4 regions of the Kitasatospora sp. NPDC127035 genome follow, and region 2 is predicted to be linked to each of the others. Evidence: riboswitches for the same ligand, from Rfam matches in the RefSeq annotation. Region 2 holds a riboswitch; each other region holds the start of a gene.

Region 1 (5,284 bases), on a different contig from region 2:
CACCACGATCTACCTGGTGCCGTTCCTCAAGTACCCGGCGATGCCGCCGGCGGTCGGCAATCCGGACACCATCGGGAAGCGCACGGCGCTGTTCTTCCTGATGATCGCCCTCAGCGTGCTGATCGGCGTCGCCGCGGTGATCCTCGGCAAGCGCCTGGCCCCGCGTCTGGGCACGTGGAACGCCGTTGTCGCGGCCGGTCTCGGCTACGCCGTGGTGATGGCCGTGCTCGCCGTCGTCCTGCCGTCCAACGACGACGCGATCCCGGACGGCTTCCCGGCCGGGCTGATGTGGGACTTCCGGCTCGCCTCGATCGGTCTGCAGGTCGTGCTCTGGACCGGGTTCGCCCTGGTCTTCGGAGCCCTGGCACAGCGGGCCCTCACCCCCGCCGCGCCTGCCGAGGACCGTACGGCCGTCCCCGCTCCGGCGGTCTGACGGGCAGTTCCCCGCCGCGCACGACTCGACCCCGCCGAAGGCGCGCAGGCGGGGTCGAGTCGTGCGCGGCTGCGTTGCGGGGCCGCAGGCGCGACGCTCGCCCACGCCTTCGGGGGGCTCTGCGCGGGCGCGGCTCCGCTCCCGCGCCGGTGATCGCGATCAGCCGTGGTGGCCCGTCTGCTCCTTCCGGTGGCGGGGGAGCCGGTTGGACTCCACCGGTCGTCCGCCGGCGAGGTGCTCGGTGACGATGCGGTCTGCGACAGCCGGGTCGACCCCGCCGTACCAGACGTCGTCGGGCTGCACGCTGACGACGGGTGCCTGGTTGCACGGGAACTGGCATCCCGTCTGGGTCACGAGCACGTCGTCGTCGCCGAGACCCTGCTCGGTCAGCTTCTGCACCAGGGCGCGCAGGCCCTCCTCGGCACCCCGGGCCGCGCAGCGCGGGCCGCGGCACACCAGGACCTGGTGCCGGTGGCCGGTGACGTCCTCCCAGGCCGCGGACGTGAGGCCGGGCTCCTTGCCGGTGACGGCCTTCGTCGTCGCGGCCACCGCGGCGACCTCGTCGGGCGAAGCGGCGAGGCGGGTCGCCACGAGGAGTTCGGGGCGGTGGCCCGCGCGCTCGCGCCACCAGTGCGCGGCGATCCGCCGCAGCCAGGACTGGGCCGGGCCGGAGGCCGTGAGCCGGACGCCGATCACGACCACGGTCTCGGTGCCCGCGTCGGCCAGCCTGGTCAGCTCGGCCGACAGCGAGGGGTCGGCCTGCTGCAGGAACGCGATCGAGGCCCGGTGCGAGGCCGCTGTCCTGAGGAGTTCGTCACGGCGGACGGCTTCCGCGATCGACATGCCGACCAGGAGTACGGCGCCGCGGCGGGCGTTGGCTTCGGGGACCGGGGAGGTCATGGCGTCTTCCTCTCGTGGAGCAGTCCGTTCCACCGGATGTGCGGTCGGTCGTGCCGGGGGTGGCGTTCCACGGTGGCGTCGACGCCGTAGACGCGCGCGATCATGGGCGAGGTGAGCACCTCGGGACCGGTCCCGTGGGCGACCAGGCGGCCGTCGAGCAGGACGGCGGCCTCGTCGCAGTAGGCGGCGGCGAGTTCGAGGTCGTGCAGGGCCGCCACCGTGGTGATGCCCAGCCCCCGGACGGTTTCGAGGAAGCCGAGTTGGTGGCGCAGGTCGAGGTGGTTGGTGGGCTCGTCGAGCAGCAGCACGCCGGGCTCCTGCACCAGCGCCCGCGCGAGCTGGACCCGCTGCCGCTCGCCACCCGACAGCGTCGGCCAGGAGCGGTCGAGCAGATGGCCGACGTCGGCTGCGGCCACGGCGTCGGCGAACACGGCCCGCTCGTGGGCGTCGGCGGCTGTGTTCGCCGGCACGGGCCAGCGGCTGCGGTGCGGGGTGCGGCCGAGCTCGATGACCTGACGGACCGGCAGCGACAGCCGGGTGTCCGCCTGCTGCTCCAGGAAGGCCACCTGTCGGGCCCGTCGGCGGGCCGTGAGCGCGTGGAGGTCCTCGCCGTCCAGGAGGACCCGACCGGCGCTCGGACGGGTCAGTCCGGCGACCGCGCGCAGCAGGGTGGACTTCCCGGCGCCGTTGGGCCCGAGCAGGGCCGTGATCCGGCCGGGGCCGAACGTGAGCGACACCGCGTCCAGCAGGGTGGCTCCGCCGATGCGCACACGAAGTCCCTCCGCGCGCAGTTCGACGGGGTGCGTCACCGTCACCGCCCCCTCCCGTCGGCCCGGCCCTGGCGCCACAGCAGCCAGGCGAAGAAGGGTGCTCCGAGCCCGGCCGTGATGACGCCGACGGGAATCTCCCGGTCGGGGAGGACCGAGCGCGCCAGGATGTCGCTGCCCACCAGGAGTGACGCACCCGTCAGCGCCGACACGGGCAGCAGGACGGCGTGGCGCGGGCCGCAGACGAGACGGACCACATGCGGTACGACCAGGCCGAGGAACCCGATGACGCCGGTGTGGGCGACCAGGCACGCGGTCACCAGCGCAGCGACGGCGACGAGGACCCAGCGGGTCCGCTCGACGTGGACGCCGAGGGAGCGGGCGGCGGTCTCGCCGAAGGCGAAGGCGTCCAGGTCGCGGGCCGAGGATGCCAGGACCGTGACCCCGGCCAGCGCGACCGCGGTCAGGAAGACGGCGGTGGGCCACCGCACGCCGGCGACCGAGCCCAGCGTCCACTCCATGACACCGCGCGCCGCGTCGCGGTCCCCGAGGACCATTACGGCGAACGAGGTGTAGGCCCCGCACATCTGCCCGACGGCGATGCCGGCGAGCACGGTCCGGGTGGTCGGCAGCGTCCGGGTGCGCGCACCGGCCAGGGCCAGCACGACGACGGCCGCGAGCAGGGCGCCGGCGAACGCCGCCGTCGCCACCGCGCCCGTTCCCACGGCGCCGGACACGCCGACCCCGAGGACGATCACGGTGACCGCGCCGGCGGCGGCTCCGTCCGAGATCCCGAGCAGGAAGGGATCGGCCAGGTCGTTCCCGGTCAGCGTCTGCAGCACGGCACCGCAGACCGCGAGACCGGCGCCGGTGGCAGCCGCTCCCAGAACCCGGGGCAGCCGCAACTGCCAGACGATCTGGTCGTCCAGCAGCGTCACGTGCGGGTCGCCCAGCCCGAGACGGCGCACCACGACGTCGATCACCGTCCGGACCGGCTCGTGGTGCGAGCCCACGGCCAGACCGAGGAGCACGGTGGCCAGGAGCAGGGCTGCGGCGACGGCCAGGGCCGCCGCCGTGCGGCCCGGACCGGTGAGCCGCACGGCGGGAGGGGACGTGGCGGTCATGATCCCGGGTGCAGTCGGCCCAGTCCCGCCGACACCCGGGCGGCACCGTCGGCGAGCAGCACACCGGGGGTCGACTCGGAGAACGGCACCACCACGAAGGCCTTGCGCTGCACGGCGGTGAGCTTGCTCAGCACCGGGTCGCCCTGCAGATAGTCGATCTTGGACTGGGCCGTGTCCCAGTCGGCGTCCGCGAGCACGATGGCGTCCGGGTCCGCGGCGACGACCTTCTCCCAGCTCACGTTCTGCCAGGCACCGGGCAGGTCTGCGAAGACGTTGCGGGCCCCCACGGCGTCGAGCACCAGCTGAGGCCCGCCGTGGCCGGAGCCGACGAACGGTGCCTTGGTGTCCGAGTCGAACCACAGGACCTTCAGGCCCTTGCCCGCGGCCGTCGCCGTGAACTGGGCCAGCTGCTGCTCCTGCTGCCGCTGGATCGCGGCGGACCGTTCCGTGACACCGAAGACCCTGGCGACGTCGTTCAGTTCGCCCCACATCGCCTGCCAGGTCGGCGGCGGCACCTGGCTCTTGTCCGAGCAGCCGAACGGGGACAGGTACGACGGGATGCCCTGGCCGCCCAGCTCGTCCCGGGTGCCCGCGACCTTGTCGGTGAACGCGCTGGAGTAGGAGGCGTACAGGAAGTCGGGCCGCGCCGCGAGGAGCTTCTCCTTCGTCGGGTAGTCCTTGGAGAGCACCGGCACGGAGTCGTAGGCCGCCTTCCACTTCTCCGGGACGGCATTGTCGAGATAGGCGGTACCGGCCATGCGGGACTCCAGGCCGAGGGCCAGGGCCACCTCGGTCGCACCCTGATTGAGCGTCACCAGCCGCTCGGGCGGCGCGCCGACCGTCACGGTGGTCCCGCAGTTGTTCACGGTGACCGGCCCGGCACTGCCGGCCGTCGCACTGGGCGTGTCGGGTGCGGGGGCGCCCGCGCAGGCGCCGAGCACACCGGTGAACAGGAAGGCCGCGACCGCGCGGCCGACGCGTACCGGACCTGTGGGACCTACGGCACCTACGGGACGTGCGGAACGTATGGAACGGAACGGGTACGGCAGAGCGCTGGGCACGTGTTCTCCAAAACCCTCGTGGAACATGTCGCGCCGTGGCCGGTCTCCTGGCTTCCGCATCGACACGCCGCAGCCGACCTTCCCGGGTGGCTCTTCCAGCCGACCCAGTGGCCCTGACCGCTGGCAGAGCCGGTCAGCGAGGGCCGCGGCACTCCGCGGCAACAGTGGCGAGGGCCGCACCGGACTCAGACCGGTTTCCCGAACACCATGGCCACTGCAAGGTATCAGGCGTGGTCAGGTCGGTGTCGGTCGGTACCTGGGGCGATCGTTCGGATGGTTCGTCGGCGAGCGCGCCCGGGTGGCCGAGAACGGTCGGTCGGCGTCGCCGATCAGTTTCCGGGGCTCGTGGTCGGCGTCGGCCCCGGTGCCCGGGGCGCTGCCCTTCGTCTCCCACCCGGCCTTCCGGGCCGCGTCCGGGATCGGCCGGCGGCCACCTGGCGGGACCGCTCGAACATGATCCGGGGGCCGGTCGGCATCACCGCCCGGCCCCCGGATCACGAGGCACACCTCAGGGAACGCCTACCCGAGACCGGCCTTCCGGATGCCGTCCAGCCGCTCCGTGTCCTCGCCGAGGGCACGCAGGATGAGGTAGGCGGGCTCGCCGGCACCGGGCGTGCTCCCGGCGGCCAACTCCTCGTAGAAGAGCGGGATCCCGCGCCGCACCGCGTCGCAGCACTCCTCCTCGATGTCGGGGTGGCCGGCCGCCGAGGCGCTGAGGTCGGCTTCACCCTCCACGCACGCCATCAGCAGGTCGAGCACCCGGTAGCGGGCCGGCGCCGACAGCTGCTCGTGCTCCAGTGCCAGGAGGAGCATCGAGGCCATCGGCAGGGAGGCCTCGGAGAGGAAGCCCTGGGACTCGACGTCGCCCACCAGCCCGTGTCCCGACGCCTCCTCGGGCGTCCGCGCGGCCATGAGCCGTGCGAAGTCCTCCGGGACGTGGCGGGCTCCCCGACGACAGGAGCACGCGATGCGGCTCCAGTCGTGGCGGGCGGCCTCCTG
Region 2 (5,284 bases):
GGTAGGCCTGGGCCCGGCGGGCGTCCGCCTCGGTCACGGCCGCGGTGCGGGCCCGCACCGCGGGGTCACGGGTGATCGGGGAGTTGGCGCGGGACGCCAGGTCGGCGCGGTTGGCGGCGAGTTCGGCGGTGATCGCGCCGGTGCCCTCGCGCAGGCCGCGGGCGAGCAGGGCGACCTCGTTGGCCTTCTGCCGCGCGAAGGCGAGCCACCGGGCGATCTGCGGGTCGAGGTCGCGCTCGGCGGCGGCGTCCAGCGGGACGTGCAGCAGCGAGCACGACGGGGCCACGTCGACGGTGCCGGCCAGCCCGAGCAGGGTGGCCAGGGTGGAGAGCGACTTCTCCAGGTCGTTGATCCAGATGTTGCGGCCGTCCACCACACCGGCGACCAGCCGCTTGCCCGGCAGACCGCCCGCGGCGGCCAGGTCGCCCAGGTTGGCGGCGGCCGGGCCGGTGAAGTCCAGGGCGAGGCCGTCGATCGGGGCCCTGGCCAACACGGGCAGCGCGGCGCCCAGGCGGTCGAAGTAGCTCGCGACCAGCAGCTTGGGCCGGTCGGCGAGGGCACCGAGGTCGCGGTAGGCGCGCGCGGCGGCGTTCAGTTCCGCGGGGGTGCGGTCCTGGACGAGCGCCGGCTCGTCCAGCTGGACCCAGGCGGCGCCGGCCTCGTGCAGGTCGGCGAGGAGGGCGGCGTAGACGGGCAGCAGCCGGTCGAGCAGGGTGAGCGGCTGGAAGTCCTCGGGGACGCCCGGGGCGGGCTTGGCGAGGAGCAGGTACGTGACCGGGCCGACCAGCACCGGACGGGCGCTGTGGCCGAGGTCCAGGGCCTCGCGCAACTCCGCGACCGCCTTGGCGGAGTTCGCGGTGAAGACGGTGTCGGGGCCGAGTTCGGGCACCAGGTAGTGGTAGTTGGTGTCGAACCACTTGGTCATCTCCAGCGGCGCGACGTCCTGGGTGCCGCGCGCCATGGCGAAGTAGCCGTCCAGCGGGTCGGCCTCGACCGCCGCCCGGTGACGCGGCGGGATCGCGCCGACGGCGACCGTGGTGTCCAGCACGTGGTCGTAGAGCGAGAAGTCGCCGGTGGGCACCTCCTGGACGCCCGCCCCGGCGAGCCTGCTCCAGTTCTCCAGACGCAGGTCGGCGGCGGTGGCCAGCAGGGCGTCGGCGCTCACGGCGCCCTTCCAGTACCCCTCGATCGCCTTCTTGAGCTCACGGCCACCGCCCTGGCGGGGGTATCCGTACACGGTGGCCAGGGTTGCCGCGGCTGCGGACTTCGCTGTCAAGGGACTCTCCTTCGCGAGCCTGTCTGTGGCCCCGGTGACGGGACGGAGGCGCGAAGGGGTGACGAACCGGGCGGGACCGCGTGCGCACGAGAAGCGCCGGATCCGCCTGGTATGTACGCCGACCCGCCCACGAGGTCACCGGGATGTCCGCGCGCGAACGGGTCGCGTGCGGGCAACGGGCAGGTCTTCGGACTCGTGGACACGCCCGCCCGAAAGGGCGGACACCTACTGGCCGTCGCTTCCCAGACCCGACCGGGCCCAGTGCGTATGACGGCGGTCGTTCCCACTCACCGCTGCGGGGCAGTCCCGGATTCCCACCGGGTTCCCTCTTACGACGCGCCTGCCTGGTGGGCAGGGCGAACCAGCTGCCCGCCCAGCTTAGGGCGAATCCGGTACCGGGAGAACACAAGGACACCTGGACGTCCACATCCTGAGACGCCGCCAGGGCCCCGGACGGGCGGCGGAGGGCCGGACGGGACAGGACAGGACCGGCCGGTGCGGGTGCCGGCCCGCCGTCCCGGAACCCCGCGCCCCGGCCGTGCCGCTACTCGTCGGAGAGCACGAAGGTCCGACCGCACCCGGGCGTGGACCGCAGGTGACCGGGCACGGGTCCCCGGACGCGGCCGGCCCGGTCGCGCTCGGCGCCCAGCACGACGGCCGCGTGGACGGCGCGGGCGGCGCGGGATCCCCAGCGGGACCGGGGGCCGCCGAACGGCTCCGCCTCCCGGCCGGGACCGGTCCGCCGCACCGCCACGCAGACCGCGTCCGACGGCGTCCCCGAGCAGTCGTACCCGGCTTCGAGCAGCGCCTGGACCTTGGCCTCCGTCACGGTGGCCACGAGGTTGACGGCGGCCGCGTCCGAGAGGGCCACCGGAACGACGACCACGATGTTGATCGTGCCGGGAACGAGCGCGTCGCCGGGCGCGGCGCCGTCGGCGGGCGCCGACGCCCAGGTCGGCACGCCGATTCCGGTCGTCACCACCGCGGTGACGCCGTGGTCGCGGGCCCAGGTGAAGGCGTCCACCCGGGCGGCGGTCATCAGCCCGACGCCCGGACCCCGCAGCCCCAGGTCCTCCGCCAGCTCGGCCAGGTGCCGGTCCGGGTCCGTCCTGCCGTACCCGGCCCGGACCTGGGCGTTGACCAGCCACTCCCGCTCGCCCAGGCCGCCGCCCAGCACGGCGCTGCTGAGCATCCGCCAGCCGGGTCCGGCCCGCCACACCAGGAGATGGCGGCACTCACCGTCCTCCGGGCGGCCGGACCGCTCGATCACCACGGGGTCGCCGAAGACCCCGTCGTCCACTCCGGGAGGGCCCGCCTGCTGCTGCGGGATTGCCATGAACGATCCACCTTCGGGCACGTGGGTGAGCGGCCGACCGGCCAGGCGATCAATCCTAGGCACAGGGCGACGCCGCACGGATCGACGGAGCCCCCGGCGGACGCCGGACCCCGTGCCGGGCGAGCGGGCACGGGGTCCGGCGGTCGGTGCGCCGGTGCCGGTCGTGCGCCGGTGCCGGTCGTGCGGCCGACGCGGTCGGTTCGGCCGGGGTGCGCCGGGGTGCGGTCAGCCGTTGGCGGGGGGCGTACCGCCGAGGGCGAGGGCGTCGGCGGCGATCAGCCGGGCCCGGTCGGCGGGGACGGTCCGGCCTGACTGGTTCTCGGCCCACCGGGCGAGCGGCCCGTACTGGCCCTGGCCGAGCATCACGGTCAGGGTGGCGACGGCGTTGCGGTCCGCCCCCGAGGTGAGGACCAGCGAGGCCAGACCGGTCGGCGTGGCCGCGACGGTGAACTCGGCCGTCGTCTCGGCCCGCCCGCCGGGGCCGGTCGCCTCCGCCCGCAGGGTGTGCCGGCCGAGCGCGAGCGCCGTGGTGTCGAGCGCGGTGCCCGGCGTGAGCTCGGCACCGTCCAGGGTCAGCCGAACGGAGTCGGCGCCGCGCGCCTGCACCGCGGTGACCGGCTGCTGGGCACGGTCCAGGGCGGCCCCGGCGGCCGGGGAGGTGATCGCCACGGTGGGTGCGGCGGGCGGCGCGACGGCGCCGGCCTGCTGCCAGGCGGCGTTCCAGCCGGCGAGCTCCGCCGGACGGTTGGTGATGATGCCGTCGACGCCGGCGGCCTCCAGCGCCTTCCACCGGGCGGCCGCGTCGACCGTCCAGACGTTGACCGCGACGCCGGCCGCGTGCAGGTCCTTCACCACGCCGAGCCGGGCGGAGACGGCGCCGTCCGAGGGGTTGTAGGCGGCCAGGCCGAGCTCCCTGGAGATCGCCACCGGGTCGGCGTCGAGGGTGCTGCGCAGCAGGCCGAGCGGCAACTCCGGTGCCAGCTCGCGGGTGTGCCGCAGGGCGTCCACCTCGAAGCTCTGGACGAGGACGCGGCCCGCCATCCCGTGGTCGCGCACCTCCTTGACGATCCGGGCGACCTCGTCGCGGCTGTGCCGGCCCTTGATCTCCAGCAGCAGGTTGCCGCCACGGGTGCGCAGATCCTCCAACTGCGCCGCGAGCGTGGGCACCCGGGCACCCGCGTAGGCCGGGCCGAACCGGGAACCGGCGTCCAGCGCGTCCAGTTGGGCGGAGGTCAGGTCGCGGATCCGCCCCTGGCCGTCGGTGGTGCGGTCCACCGTGTCGTCGTGGAGGATGTACGGCACGCCGTCCTTGCTGGGCTGGACGTCGTTCTCGATCCACTCGGCGCCACCGCGCCGGGCGACCTCGTCCGAGACCAGGGTGTTCTCCGGTGCCGCGGAGGAGGCGCCGCGGTGGGCGAAGACGGTGAGCGGGGAGCCCGCCGGCCGGAGCAGGCCGCCCGGGGCGAGCGCGGTCACCCTGAGGTCGTCGAACGACACCTTCGCGCCGTTGACGACGAGCGCCTGGCCGCCGTCGGCGCTGCGGGCGACCTGGGTGGTGCGGGCGGCCTCCCGGCCGTCGAAGATCCAGCGGGCGGTGGTGCCGTGCACCTCGACGGCGATCCGCACGTCGCGGCCGGTGCCGGCGGCGACCGGGGCGGCGGCGGTGTCGGTGACGAGCCAGCTGTTGGCGGTGGTCCGCCGGGCGAACTCCAGGCCGTTGGCGGCGGTGGTGCCGGTCCGCACGGTGGCGATCGACCACGGGGTGGCGCCGCTCGCCGGGACGTCCAGGCCGAGCGCCGCCCAGCGGGCGTTGTCCACGACGGACTCGAAGCGGGCGGTCGCCTCGATGCGGAAGTCGTCGAGGTGGCGGCCGAAGGTGATCCGGCTCTGCTGGCCGGAGTTGGCGGAGGTGCCGACCAGCCGGCCGTTCGCCACCTTCCAGTCGCCCTCCACGGCGGTCCAGCCGGCGGGGAGTGAGGTGCCGGAGAAGCTCTCGGTCACCACGACGTCACCGGGGGCGGGGGCCGCGGCGGCAGCGGCGAGGCCGGGGGACCCGGCGGGGTCGTCGGGGGACCCGGGGCCGGACGCGGCGGGGCCGGAGGTGGCGGCGGGCGGCTCGGCGGAGGCGGCGTTCGGGGCGCTCAGCGCGACGGTGCCCAGGCCCAGCGCGGACGCGACGAGGGCGGCGAGCACGGCGGTGTGCCGGCCCGCGCTCGACCGGAGGTCGCGCCGGTCGTCGGCCGAGGTGCCGGGGCGGTTGCCCGGGCGGCCGCCGGGGCGGTTGCCGGGACGGGCGGCGGGTGACGCGGCGGACGGGCTGCCGGAGCTGACGTGGTGACTCTGTGTCATGCCCGGCACGCTAGGGGACGCTCCCCGAACCGGAAGCCACTTCCCCGGGAACCGTTCGTGACCATTGCGAAACTCCACGCCGCACGGCCGTACCTCACCGAACCCGCCGACCGGACCGGCGCGTTGTCCTCGCCGAGTCCTCGGTCCCGCCCCGGCGGTAGCGGGTCCGCGGCGTGCTCCCGGACGGCGGGGGCGAGCGCGGCGACGCGCCGTCGGGCACCGTCCGCACGCCTCAGACGAAGGACCGGGTCGCCGTGATGCCGCCGTCGACGGGGAGCGTCACCCCGGTCACGTACGAGGACCGGTCGCTGAGCAGCCAGGCC
Region 3 (5,284 bases), on a different contig from region 2:
CTGACCCTGGGGAACGCCGTCTGCGGCTTCCTGGCGATCTACTCGATCACCACCGGGGTGCTCGTCCCGCACATCACCAACCCGGGCGCCGCGCCGGACAAGCACAGTGCCGCCACCGCGGTGACGCTGCTGCTGATCGGCTCGATGTGCGACCTCTTCGACGGGCTGGTGGCGCGCAAGCTGCGCTCCTCCGCCCTCGGGGCGGAACTCGACAACCTGGCCGACCTGATCAGCTTCGGCATCGCGCCGGCCTACTTCGTCGCCGTCTGGGGCATGGTCTCGCCGGGCTCCAACAGCCGGCTCTCGGCGCTGATCGCGCTGACCGTGCTGCTCGCGGTGGTGCTGCGGCTCGCCCGCTTCTCCGCCGTGAAGATGCGACCCGGGGTGTTCCAGGGCATGCCCTGCCCGATGGGTGCGATGACGGTGATCGCCATCGTGCTGCTCGACCCGCCGTTCCTGCCCGGTCTGCTCGCCATCTTCGGCGTGGCGTACCTGATGGTCAGCCGGATCGAGTACCCGAAGCCGCAGGGGCTGCTGGCCACCGCGACGCTCTGCTGGATCGTGCTCTCCATCGGCTGCCTGGCGGCTTGGGCGACCGGCCTGAAGGGCGGCGACTACCTGCTGCACATCGGCGCGTTCGGCCAGATCGCGCTGGCCGCGATGGCCCCGCTGCTGGTCATCCGCCGCAAGGTGGGCCAGAAGGTCGGGGACGTGCGGGCACGCCGCGCGGAGTCCCGGATCGGCTGACGACCGACGAGACGCATGACGAAGGGCCCGGATCCCCCAGGGATCCGGGCCCTTCGTCATGTCGTGCGCCGCGCCGGGGGATCCCGGGCGGACCGCTCAGGCGCCGCCGCGGTGGACGCTGAAGGCCGAACGGCGCGCCGCGCGGGCCACCGCCGGGTCCGGGTGGACGCCGGAGACGGCGGTCAGCACCGAGGCCGCCCGCGGGTGTCCGGACTGCCGGGCCCGGGCGAACAGTCGCACCGGGTCACCGGCCGAAGCGCCCTCGACGTGGCCGACCAGCAGCTCCGTCTCCCCGTGGTCCAGCACGGCGGCGGCGGTGTCCACCCAGAGCCAGGCGGCGTCCTCCGCCCCCAGCACGTCGGCCGGCGAGACCCCCTCGTCCGAGCGCTCGGCGAGCCAGAGGAGCGCGTACGGGCGCAGCACCGGCTCGTCGACGGCGGCCCGGACGGCCTGCTCGGCGGTGGAGCCGGCGACCCGGAGCGCCTCGAAGGCCAGGCCGCGGACCAGCGCGTCCTCGCCCTGCGCCGCCTCCAGCAGCTCGGCCACCGCCCGGTCGGCCGGGCGGGCCGCCAGCCAGGCGCGGTACTCGGCGCGGGCCGGGCCCGGCGAGTAGTCGGCGCAGGCGCTCAGCAGTTCCGGCGCGCTCTGCTCGATGTGGCCGGCGGCGGTCTGCGCGACGGTGCAGATCTCCTCCAGCTTGGCCCGCACCGCCCAGTGTCCGAGCGGCGACAGGTCGGCGGCGTTGTCCCGGCGGACCAGTGCGCCGACGGCGGCGAGGCCGTCCAGCATCCAGTCGAGGACGGCCGCCACGTCGGCGGGCGAGGCCGGGGTGTCGATCTGCGGCTCGCGGCAGGTGCCGCGGACCGCGGAGATCGCCGAGGCCGCGTGCGGGACGGGCGAGAGGCCGAAGGTGCTCTCGCCACCGCCGACCCGGCGCTCGTCCAGACCGCGCCGGAGCAGCTCCAGCAGCTCCATGTCGGCGACCGGGCCGTCCACCAGGTGCAGGAAGGAGAGCAGTTGCGGGGCCTGGTCGACGGCCTGCCCGGCGAGCACCGCGAAGACGCCGCGCAGGGCGGCGGGCGGGACCGGGGCGAGCAGGGTCCAGGCGTCGAACAGTGCCGACCAGCCGCGGACCACCGCCTCGTCGTCGTGCTCCCAGGCGTGCAGGCGCCAGCCGGGGACGGCGCCGCCGTCCCTGGCCTCGACCAGGCCGACCAGCAGCGCCTGGCCCCAGGCCTTGGCCGCGGCGCCCACCGTCATGGCGAGGGCGCGGCCGGCGGCCCGGGCGTCGTCGGGGAGCAGCTCGCCGCGCTTGTCGACCTCGTCGAGGTCGCCGGCCCAACGGGCGATCCGGACGGCGTCGACCAGCATGCGGCGGGCCAGCGGGGCGAGTTCGGCGGGTGCGGGGAAGCCCTCCGGCACGGGGACCCGGCCGCGGCCGGGTGCGGGGGCCGGGCCTCGTCGGCGGGGTACGCCGGAGGTCCCCGGCCTGGCGCCGGCGGGGCGGTGGGCAGTTCCGGGGAGACGGGTCACCGTCGCACCGGTACCGATCGTCGGCGGGAGCGGGGCATCACGGTCGCGCGGGTTCCGAGACGTCACGTCGAGCAGTCTTCCCCTTGTACCGGCCATCTGTCACATCCGGTTGCACGCGCGGGCCGGGCGGCGGGCGCGGGGCCTCCACAAGATCGGGCAACAGAGGCCAAACCGACTGGCTTGATCTTAGTGGCGGGTCCATGCCACTCGTGACCGGGGAGGGAGGGAAGGGAAAGCGGGGAGGAAAGGGAGAGGGGAAGCGGCCGCGGCGACCGGGGAGCCGCCGCGGCCGGGTGGACCGGGCCGGGCGCGCTCAGAGGAAGGGCGTGAGCCAACGGCGGAGGGTCTCCTCGTAGCGCTCCGGGTCGGTGTTCCAGAGTGCGGCGTGGTCACCGCCGGGAAAGGCCTGGAGGTTGACCACGTCCGGGCGCCTCCCGGCGAGGCGCTCGGCCGCGCGGAACGGGGCCACCGGGTCGTCCGGGCCGTGCAGCACCAGGGTGGGGACCCGCAGGTCGGTGCCGTCGGCGAGGCGCGCGAAGTCGGCCAGATCCAGGCCGGTGCGTCCCTCGGCGGCGAGCGCGCCCAGTTCGGCGGCCACGCCCCGGTAGCCGGCCCGGGCCGCACCGCGCCGCGCGCCGGCCGGCCAGTCCAGCACCGGCGAGTCCAGGATCAGGCTGCTGATCGAGCCTGCCCAGCCGGAGCGGGCGGCGGCCTGCAGGGCCGTGGTGGCGCCGAGCGACCAGCCGTAGAGGACGACCTTGCCGGCGCCGCTGTCCAGCGCGCGCCGGATCGCCGCCTCGACGTCGCGCCACTCGGTCTCGCCGAAGTGGCCGAGGCCGTCCGGGGAGGCCGGCGCACCCGCGTCGCCCCGGTAGCTGACGGCGAGCACCGGCAGGGCCAGCCGCCGGAGCAGCGGGAGCACCGGGAGAGCCTGGGAGCGGTCGGCGCCGGGGCCGTGCACCAGGATCACCCAGGTGCCCCGCGCGCCGTCCAGCCGCCAGGCGGGCAGCGCACCCAGCTCGCCCTCGACGGCGGTCTCGGTGAACGGGATCCCGAGCGCGGTCGTCGGGTCCCCGAGATGGACCCGGGGGGTGAAGCGGACCTCGGTACCGGGCGTGAGGGTGCCCCGGTCCGCCCGGAGCAGGCGGCGGGTGACGCCCTTCCCGTCGCTGTGCAGGACCTCGCCGACGACCGCGTGCCCGTCCTCTCCCCACTCCACGGCCCAGCGGCCGGGGCGTTCGCTCTCCGGGCCGCGGGTGAAGCCGACCCGCCCCGCGCCGAGGGTCAGGACCTGCACCGGGCCGGACCTCGCCCGGGCCGCGACGGCCGGGTGGACCATCCGCTCGGACGCCCGCCGGCCGATCACCAGCACGGCCGCCCCCGTACCGACGGCGGCGGCGGCCACGGTGGCCGCGATTCCCCAACGCATACTCGCTCCCCGCAGTTAAGTCCCGGTGCCGGAGGGTGTTCTGGCCCCAGTCCACTAGCGGCGGCGGCCGGTGGCCAGTAGGACACGGCCGTCCGTGTCAGATCGGGAGCAACGTCACACCGGGGCGAGAGCCTCCGGGGCGGGCCCGCGCGGGGCCGGCGCGGGGGCCGCGCGAGGACCGGCGGTGTGACCGAACGCTCCGTGACCTCGGTTGACTCCCGGTTCGGGGGCGTGATGGGATCCTTCAGCCATACGGAGGCAAGCAGAGGAAGCCGGTGCGAGTCCGGCGCGGTCCCGCCACTGTCACCGGGGAGCACGTCCGGACAATGCCACGGCGAGCCGTCAGAAGCCGCTGGAAGGCCCGGGCGTGCGTCCGACCCGGAAGCCAGGAGACTCTCGCCCCCGGTACGTCGATCCAGGGCGCGGACCCTGAGTGAGGACACCCACGCGATGCAGCCTGCCCCGGCCGCGACGACCCGCCACCGCACCCCGCCGTGCGTCCGCTGACCCGCGCCGCCGCGTTCGCCGCGGGCGCAGTCGCCGGATACCTCGCCGACACCCGGCTCGGCGATCCTCGCCGCGGCCACCCGGTCGCCGTCTTCGGCACCGCCGCGAACCGGCTGGAACGGCGGATCTGGCGCGACGACCGCGCCACCGGCACCGCCTACACCGCGCTCTGCGTGGGCACCGTCGCGGCCGGCGCCGTGGCCGCCGACCGGCTGCTCGGCCGCCGGCCGCTCGGGCGGGCCGCCCTGGCCGCCGCCGCGACCTGGACCGTGCTCGGCGGCACCTCGCTGACCCGGGAGGCCCGGACCATCGGCCGCTCGCTCGCCGCGGGCGACCTGACGGCGGCCCGGGAGCGGCTGCCGCACCTGTGCGGCCGCGACCCGAGCACCCTGGACGAGGCCCAGCTGGCCCGCGCGGTGGTCGAGTCGGTCGCCGAGAACACCGCCGACGCCGTGGTCAACGCGCTGGTCTGGGGCGGGCTCGCGGGCACACCGGGCCTGCTGGCGTTCCGCGCCGTCAACACCCTGGACGCGATGGTCGGCCACCGCTCGCCCCGGTACGCCCGGTTCGGCTGGGCCTCCGCGCGGCTGGACGACGTGGCCGGCTGGCCGGGCGCCCGGCTGACCGCGCTGCTGACCGTCGCCGCCGCGCCCGAACCGCGCACCGCCTGGCGGGTCTGGCGGCGGGACGGCTCCGCACACCCCAGCCCGAACGCGGGCCAGGCCGAATCGGCCTTCGCCGGTGCGGTCGGCGTCCGCCTGGGCGGGACGCTCCGGTACGGCGACCGCGTCGAGCACCGGCCGGTGCTCGGCGAGGGGCTCCGGCCGGTCGGGGTGGACGACATCGAGCGGGCCTGCGTGCTCTCCCGACGGGTGGGCGCGCTGGCGCTGGGTACGACGGTCGCCGGGCATCTGCTGCTCCGGGCGGCCCTGAGCAGGAGAAGGGGTGGGGCATGAGCAACGCACTGCTGGTCGCCGGGACGACCTCGGACGCCGGGAAGAGCGTGGTCACCGCCGGCATCTGCCGCTGGCTGGCCCGTCAGGGCGTCCGCGTCGCGCCGTTCAAGGC
Region 4 (5,284 bases), on a different contig from region 2:
GGCGGTGCCGTCGCAGTTCTTCTGGACGCCGGCCGCGCCGTACGTACCGTCCGCCGCACGCGGGTGGCCGGACCAGACGGCGGCCATCAGGTCCACCGCGTCGTCGGTGTACTGCCAGCCGACCGCGCAGGCGGGCCAGCGCCCTTCGGAGTAGGAGCGCGGGTTGCCGACGCCCCAGCCGCTCTGGCCGTAACCGGGGCCGAGGTCGGTCTCGACGAAGCCGGGCAGCTTGCCGGTGATGTCGGCGGCCTTCTTGTAGTAGTAGCCGACCGGCTTGGTGCCCCGGTAGTCGCCGTACTCGGGGTTGTAGCGCTCGTTGTGCCCCTCGATGTGCTGGCCGATCACCGTGCCGCCGGAGCGGCCGGACCGGGCCGTGGCCTCCAGGTCGGCGAGCAGTTGCTGGACGGCCCGGGCGTTCGGCGAGGCCTGCGGATCACGGGCCAGCAGGTCGCGGCCGACCTCGGGGGGCAGGGCGCGGCCGGCGCCGTTGAGGGTGAGTTCGCTGCGTCCGGTCGGCCCGGCGGGGCCGGGCGGCGGCGGGGCGGAGCGGTCGTCCCGGCCGCCGAGCACCAGCGCGCCGGTGGCGAGCACGGCGGCGGACACGGCCAGGGCGGCCGGCTTGCCGTGCAACGGGCGGGGCAGGGCCACGGGGCACTCCTCCGGAGACCGGGGTCGGCCGGGGGGCCCGGCGGCGACGCCCGGGCCGCCACGACCGGACACGCGTACGACTGACAGCCCGCGAGCCTGCCACACTCCCCCGCGTCCCGGCGAGCGGGCACGCGGGGGACGGCCGGCCGGGCCGGCGGCGGGCGGTCAGCCCGCCGGGGCCGCCGGCGGGGCCGCGGGCGTCTTGGCCCGCTGGAGCAGCTGGTTCTTCACGTGCTCGCCGAAGCCCGTGGCGGCCGCGGTCGCGGCGGCGTCCGCGGTGTTGCCGCCTTTGGCGGAACCCTCGACGGTGAAGTAGGCGTAGCGTCCAAGGATGCTCTTGGTGTTGGTGCAGCCCGGAGTGGCGCAGAAGACCGGCGCCCCCGGGGCGGCGGCGCCCTTGAGGTGGCCGACGTAGTTCTTCAGGGCCGTCTCGGCCTGGATCTTGTGGTCGAAGACGGCGACGCCGAGCGTCACCGCGCTGTCGCCGGAGACGTAGGTGGCCCGGAGGACCTGGCGGCAGCCCTGGTCGCCGAGCGCCCGGCCGAGACCGCCGACCGTGGAGTTGCCGTCCCAGCAGGGCGAGTCGAGCGAGACGACGGTCCGGTTCCAGGTGGCGCCGTTGACGGTCACGGTGAGCGCCGAGAAGAGCGCCGCCGCGTCCTGCGGGGCCGGGTCGGTGGAGGCGTCCCAGAGCGGCTTCGACGGGTCGTCGGGGGTCGCGCTCGGAGTGGGGGTCGGCGTCGGGGTGGACGTCGGGGTCGGCTTGGCGGAACCGGTCGGAGACGGCGCCGGCTGCTGGGTGGCCCCGGTCGCGGTCGACGTGGGCCCGGCGATCGGCTTCTCGTCGCCGTCCTTGCCCAGCAGGAGCAGGCCGCCGGCGACGGCGCCGCCGATGATCAGGACGGCGACGGCCGCACCGATGATCTTCAACCGGGTCTTGCGCCGGTGCTCGGCCGCGTTGCGGTCGGCGAGCGCGGCCCAGTCCGGCTCGGTCTGCTGCGGCTGCTGCGGCGGCGGTAGGTGCTGCGGCTGCGGCTGCGGAGGATGCTGCCAGTGGTGCGAGGGCACCGGCATCGGCGGCTGGGGCTGCGGCGCCGGCTGGGGCTGCACCGGAGGCTGCGGCGCGGGCGGCTGAACAGGCGGCTGAACGGGCGGCGGCACCTGGATCGACTGCGGCGGCTGCGGCGCCGCGGGCGCCGGCGGCCGGGCCGGCGGCGGCGCGGGCGGTCCGTACGACGCCGGAGGCGGTCCGAAGCCGCCCGGTGCCGGCGGCACGGCCTGGCCGCCGGAGGGCTGCTGCCCCGGCGGCACCGGTCCGGGTCCACCCGGCTGCTGGTTCTGTGCGCCCCCCGCACCGGCGGGAGGGGCCGGCTGCTCCCCCGGCGAAGCGGGCTGTCCAGACCACTCCCCGGGCACGCCCGTTCCGTCGCTCATGAGGCGAGATCGTAGGGCATGGCCCTGACCGGCGACCGCCCCGGTCACCATTCCGTTTCCGAATCCTGACAAGCCCCGGGGCGTCCGGAACCCCGGCCCGCGCCCCTTCCCGGCTCCCGCCCCGGTACCAGCGGTCATCGCGCCAACACGCCGCGCTGCACAACATGTGGTGTCGCATCGAGAGAGCACCACTAGATGTATGCTCGACCCTGCTGTCGACGCAGGGGAACCCGGTGCAAGTCCGGGACTGCCCCGCAGCGGTGAGCGGCCGTCTCCCCATGGGAGCCCGCGAGTCCGAGTACCTGCCGACGGTGTGCGAGCGCCTCCCCGCAGAGGCCCCAGCACGAGCACCACCTTCCGGGCCTCGCGGGCGGGCCGGGGACGACACGCCGCGCGACGCCACGGGCGCCCGCGCCGTCCTCCCCTGCCCCGAACGGCCCGGCCCCCCGATCTACCGACGCCGATCGCCGCCAGGAGAGAGCGCCTTGACCACCGCTGCCTCAGTCACCCTGCCCGCCCAGGGTTCCAGCTCCGCCCCCGCCGACCGTACGGTCTCCGACCCCGGCGGCGCGCTCCTCCGCGTGCTGACCGACCGCAGCGTCGACCTCCCCCAGGTGGACCCGGGTCACGTCGCCGCCGCCGCGCTGCGCGGCCGCAACGCCGGCTCGGACTTCGCCGAGCTGCGCGGCCTGGCCATCGACGCCGCCGCGTCGATGATCGCCGAGGACCCGCAGTACTCGAAGCTGGCGGCCCGGCTGCTCGCGCTGGAGATCGTCGACGAGGCGGCGACCCAGGGCGTGGTCTCCTTCTCCACCTCGATCACCGTCGGCCACGCCGAGGGCCTGATCGGCGACACCACCGCCGCGTTCGTCGCCAAGCACACCGAGGCGCTGAACGCCCTGGTCGACCCGGCCGGCGACGACCGCTTCGAGTACTTCGGCCTGCGCACCGTGCAGTCCCGCTACCTGCTGCGTCACCCGATCACCCGCAAGGTCGTCGAGACCCCTCAGCACTTCCTGCTCCGCGTCGCCTGTGGCCTGGCGGTCGGCGACAACGAGCAGTCGGTGCGCGAGGTGGCCGAGCTGTACCGCCTGATGAGCCGGCTGGAGTACCTGACCTCCTCGCCGACCCTCTTCAACTCCGGCACCCGGCACCCGCAGATGTCCAGCTGCTACCTGCTGGACTCGCCGCTGGACAACCTGGACTCGATCTACTCGCGGTACGCCCAGATCGCCCGCCTCTCCAAGCACGCCGGCGGCATCGGCCTCTCCTACTCGCGGATCCGCTCGCGCGGCTCGCTGATCCGGGGCACCAACGGCAAGTCGAACGGCATCGTCCCGTTCCTGCGCACCCTCGACTCCTCGGTCGCCGCCGTCAACCAGGGCGGCCGTCGCAAGGGCGCGGCCTGCGTCTACCTGGAGACCTGGCACGCGGACATCGAGGAGTTCCTGGAGCTCCGCGACAACACCGGTGAGGAGGCGCGCCGCACCCACAACCTCAACCTCGCGCACTGGATCCCCGACGAGTTCATGCGCCGGGTCAACGCCAACGCCGACTGGTCGCTGTTCTCCCCGGCCGACGTCCCCGAGCTGGTCGACCTGTGGGGCGCCGACTTCGACGAGGCCTACCTCAAGGCCGAGCTGGCCGGCAAGGCCGTCCGCACCATCCCCGCGCAGACCCTGTACTCCCGGATGATGCGCACCCTCGCGCAGACCGGCAACGGCTGGATGACCTTCAAGGACGCGTCCAACCGCGCCGCCAACCAGACCGCGCTGCCCGGCCGCACCGTCCACTCCTCCAACCTCTGCACCGAGATCCTGGAGGTCACGGACGACTCCGAGACCGCCGTCTGCAACCTCGGCTCGGTCAACCTCGGCGCCCACGTCGCCGCCGGTGCCACCGCCGCCGACCTGCTGAACGCGATGGACTGGGAGCGTCTGGACGCGACCGTCCGCACCGCCGTGACGTTCCTCGACCGCGTGGTGGACATCAACTTCTACCCGACCCCCGAGGCCGGCGCCTCCAACTCCCGCTGGCGCCCGGTCGGCCTCGGCGTGATGGGCCTGCAGGACGTCTTCTTCCGGCTCCGCCTGGACTTCGACTCCGCCGAGGCCAAGCAGCTCTCCACGCTGATCGCCGAGCGCATCATGCTCACCGCGTACGAGCGCTCCGCCGACCTGGCCGAGCAGCTCGGCCGCCACGAGGCGTACGCGGAGACCCGCGCCGCCCGCGGCGAGCTGCACATCGACCACTTCCCGAGCGCCGCGCCCGAGTGGGCCGACCGCTGGGAGGCCCTGCGCACCCGCGTCGCCTCCACCGGCCTGCGCAACTCGCTGCTCCTGGCGATCGCCCCGACCGCGACGATCGCCTCGATCGCCGGCGTGTACGAGTGCATCGAGCCGCAGGTGTCCAACCTGTTCAAGCGCGAGACCCTCTCCGGCGAGTTCCTCCAGGTCAACCCGTACCTGGTGCGCGAGCTCAAGGAGCTGGGCGTCTGGGACCAGCAGACCCGGGACGCGCTGCGCGACGCCAACGGCTCGGTCCAGGAGCTCGGCTGGCTGCCCGCCGGGGTCCGCTCGCTGTACCGCACCGCCTGGGAGCTCCCGCAGCGCGCGCTGATCGACCTGGCCGCGGCCCGCATGCCGTACATCGACCAGAGCCAGTCGCTGAACCTGTTCATGGCCGCCCCGACCATCGGCAAGCTCAGCTCGATGTACGCGTACGCCTGGAAGGTCGGTCTGAAGACCACCTACTACCTGCGCTCGCGCCCGGCCACCCGGATCGCCCAGGCCGCCTCCGGCGCCGCCCGCACCGCCGCCCCGGTCCCGGCCGGTCCCGTCGCCGTCACCGTCGGCGCCCCGACCCTCACCCCGGAGGAGGAGGCCGCGCTGGCCTGCTCCCTGGAGAACCCCGAGTCCTGCGAGGCCTGCCAGTAATGTCCGACGCCCAGAAGATGCTGCTCGACCCCGGCTTCGAGCTGACCCTGCGCCCGATGCGCTACCCGTCGTTCTACGACCGGTACCGGGACGCGATCAAGAACACCTGGACCGTCGAGGAGGTGGACCTGCACTCCGACGTCGCCGACCTCGCCAAGCTGAGCGAGGGCGAGCGGCACATGATCGGCCGCCTGGTCGCCTTCTTCGCCACCGGTGACTCGATCGTCGCGAACAACGTGGTGCTGAGCCTCTACAAGCACATCAAC

What was found. A riboswitch is a leader RNA that binds a small molecule or an ion and turns the genes downstream of it on or off. The one in region 2 is predicted to bind cobalamin.
Region 1: another riboswitch for cobalamin. It lies ahead of ACFWIC_RS09870 (ABC transporter substrate-binding protein); the one in region 2 lies ahead of metE (5-methyltetrahydropteroyltriglutamate--homocysteine S-methyltransferase).
Region 3: another riboswitch for cobalamin. It lies ahead of ACFWIC_RS22030 (cobalamin biosynthesis protein); the one in region 2 lies ahead of metE (5-methyltetrahydropteroyltriglutamate--homocysteine S-methyltransferase).
Region 4: another riboswitch for cobalamin. It lies ahead of ACFWIC_RS13005 (ribonucleoside-diphosphate reductase subunit alpha); the one in region 2 lies ahead of metE (5-methyltetrahydropteroyltriglutamate--homocysteine S-methyltransferase).

Annotation. Positions count from the first base shown of each region.
Region 1 is NZ_JBHXDN010000011.1:66,268-71,551, reverse strand. Features, by position in the region: gene ACFWIC_RS09890 (CbtA family protein) at 1-433, shown strand, start outside; gene ACFWIC_RS09885 (ferredoxin) at 593-1,333, opposite strand; gene ACFWIC_RS09880 (ABC transporter ATP-binding protein) at 1,330-2,148, opposite strand; gene ACFWIC_RS09875 (FecCD family ABC transporter permease) at 2,145-3,224, opposite strand; gene ACFWIC_RS09870 (ABC transporter substrate-binding protein) at 3,221-4,285, opposite strand; cobalamin riboswitch at 4,305-4,510, opposite strand; gene ACFWIC_RS09865 (WD40 repeat domain-containing protein) at 4,805-5,284, opposite strand, start outside.
Region 2 is NZ_JBHXDN010000030.1:62,577-67,860, reverse strand. Features, by position in the region: gene metE (5-methyltetrahydropteroyltriglutamate--homocysteine S-methyltransferase) at 1-1,276, opposite strand, end outside; cobalamin riboswitch at 1,437-1,657, opposite strand; gene ACFWIC_RS21330 (adenosylcobinamide amidohydrolase) at 1,821-2,612, opposite strand; gene ACFWIC_RS21325 (glycerophosphodiester phosphodiesterase) at 2,838-4,961, opposite strand; gene ACFWIC_RS21320 (SDR family NAD(P)-dependent oxidoreductase) at 5,194-5,284, opposite strand, start outside.
Region 3 is NZ_JBHXDN010000032.1:23,404-28,687, reverse strand. Features, by position in the region: gene ACFWIC_RS22045 (CDP-alcohol phosphatidyltransferase family protein) at 1-747, shown strand, start outside; gene ACFWIC_RS22040 (hypothetical protein) at 844-2,169, opposite strand; gene ACFWIC_RS22035 (alpha/beta hydrolase) at 2,594-3,709, opposite strand; cobalamin riboswitch at 3,974-4,105, shown strand; gene ACFWIC_RS22030 (cobalamin biosynthesis protein) at 4,204-5,172, shown strand; gene ACFWIC_RS22025 (cobyric acid synthase) at 5,169-5,284, shown strand, end outside.
Region 4 is NZ_JBHXDN010000015.1:13,796-19,079, reverse strand. Features, by position in the region: gene ACFWIC_RS13015 (glycoside hydrolase family 26 protein) at 1-648, opposite strand, end outside; gene ACFWIC_RS13010 (hypothetical protein) at 814-1,758, opposite strand; cobalamin riboswitch at 2,265-2,407, shown strand; gene ACFWIC_RS13005 (ribonucleoside-diphosphate reductase subunit alpha) at 2,592-5,018, shown strand; gene ACFWIC_RS13000 (ribonucleotide-diphosphate reductase subunit beta) at 5,018-5,284, shown strand, end outside.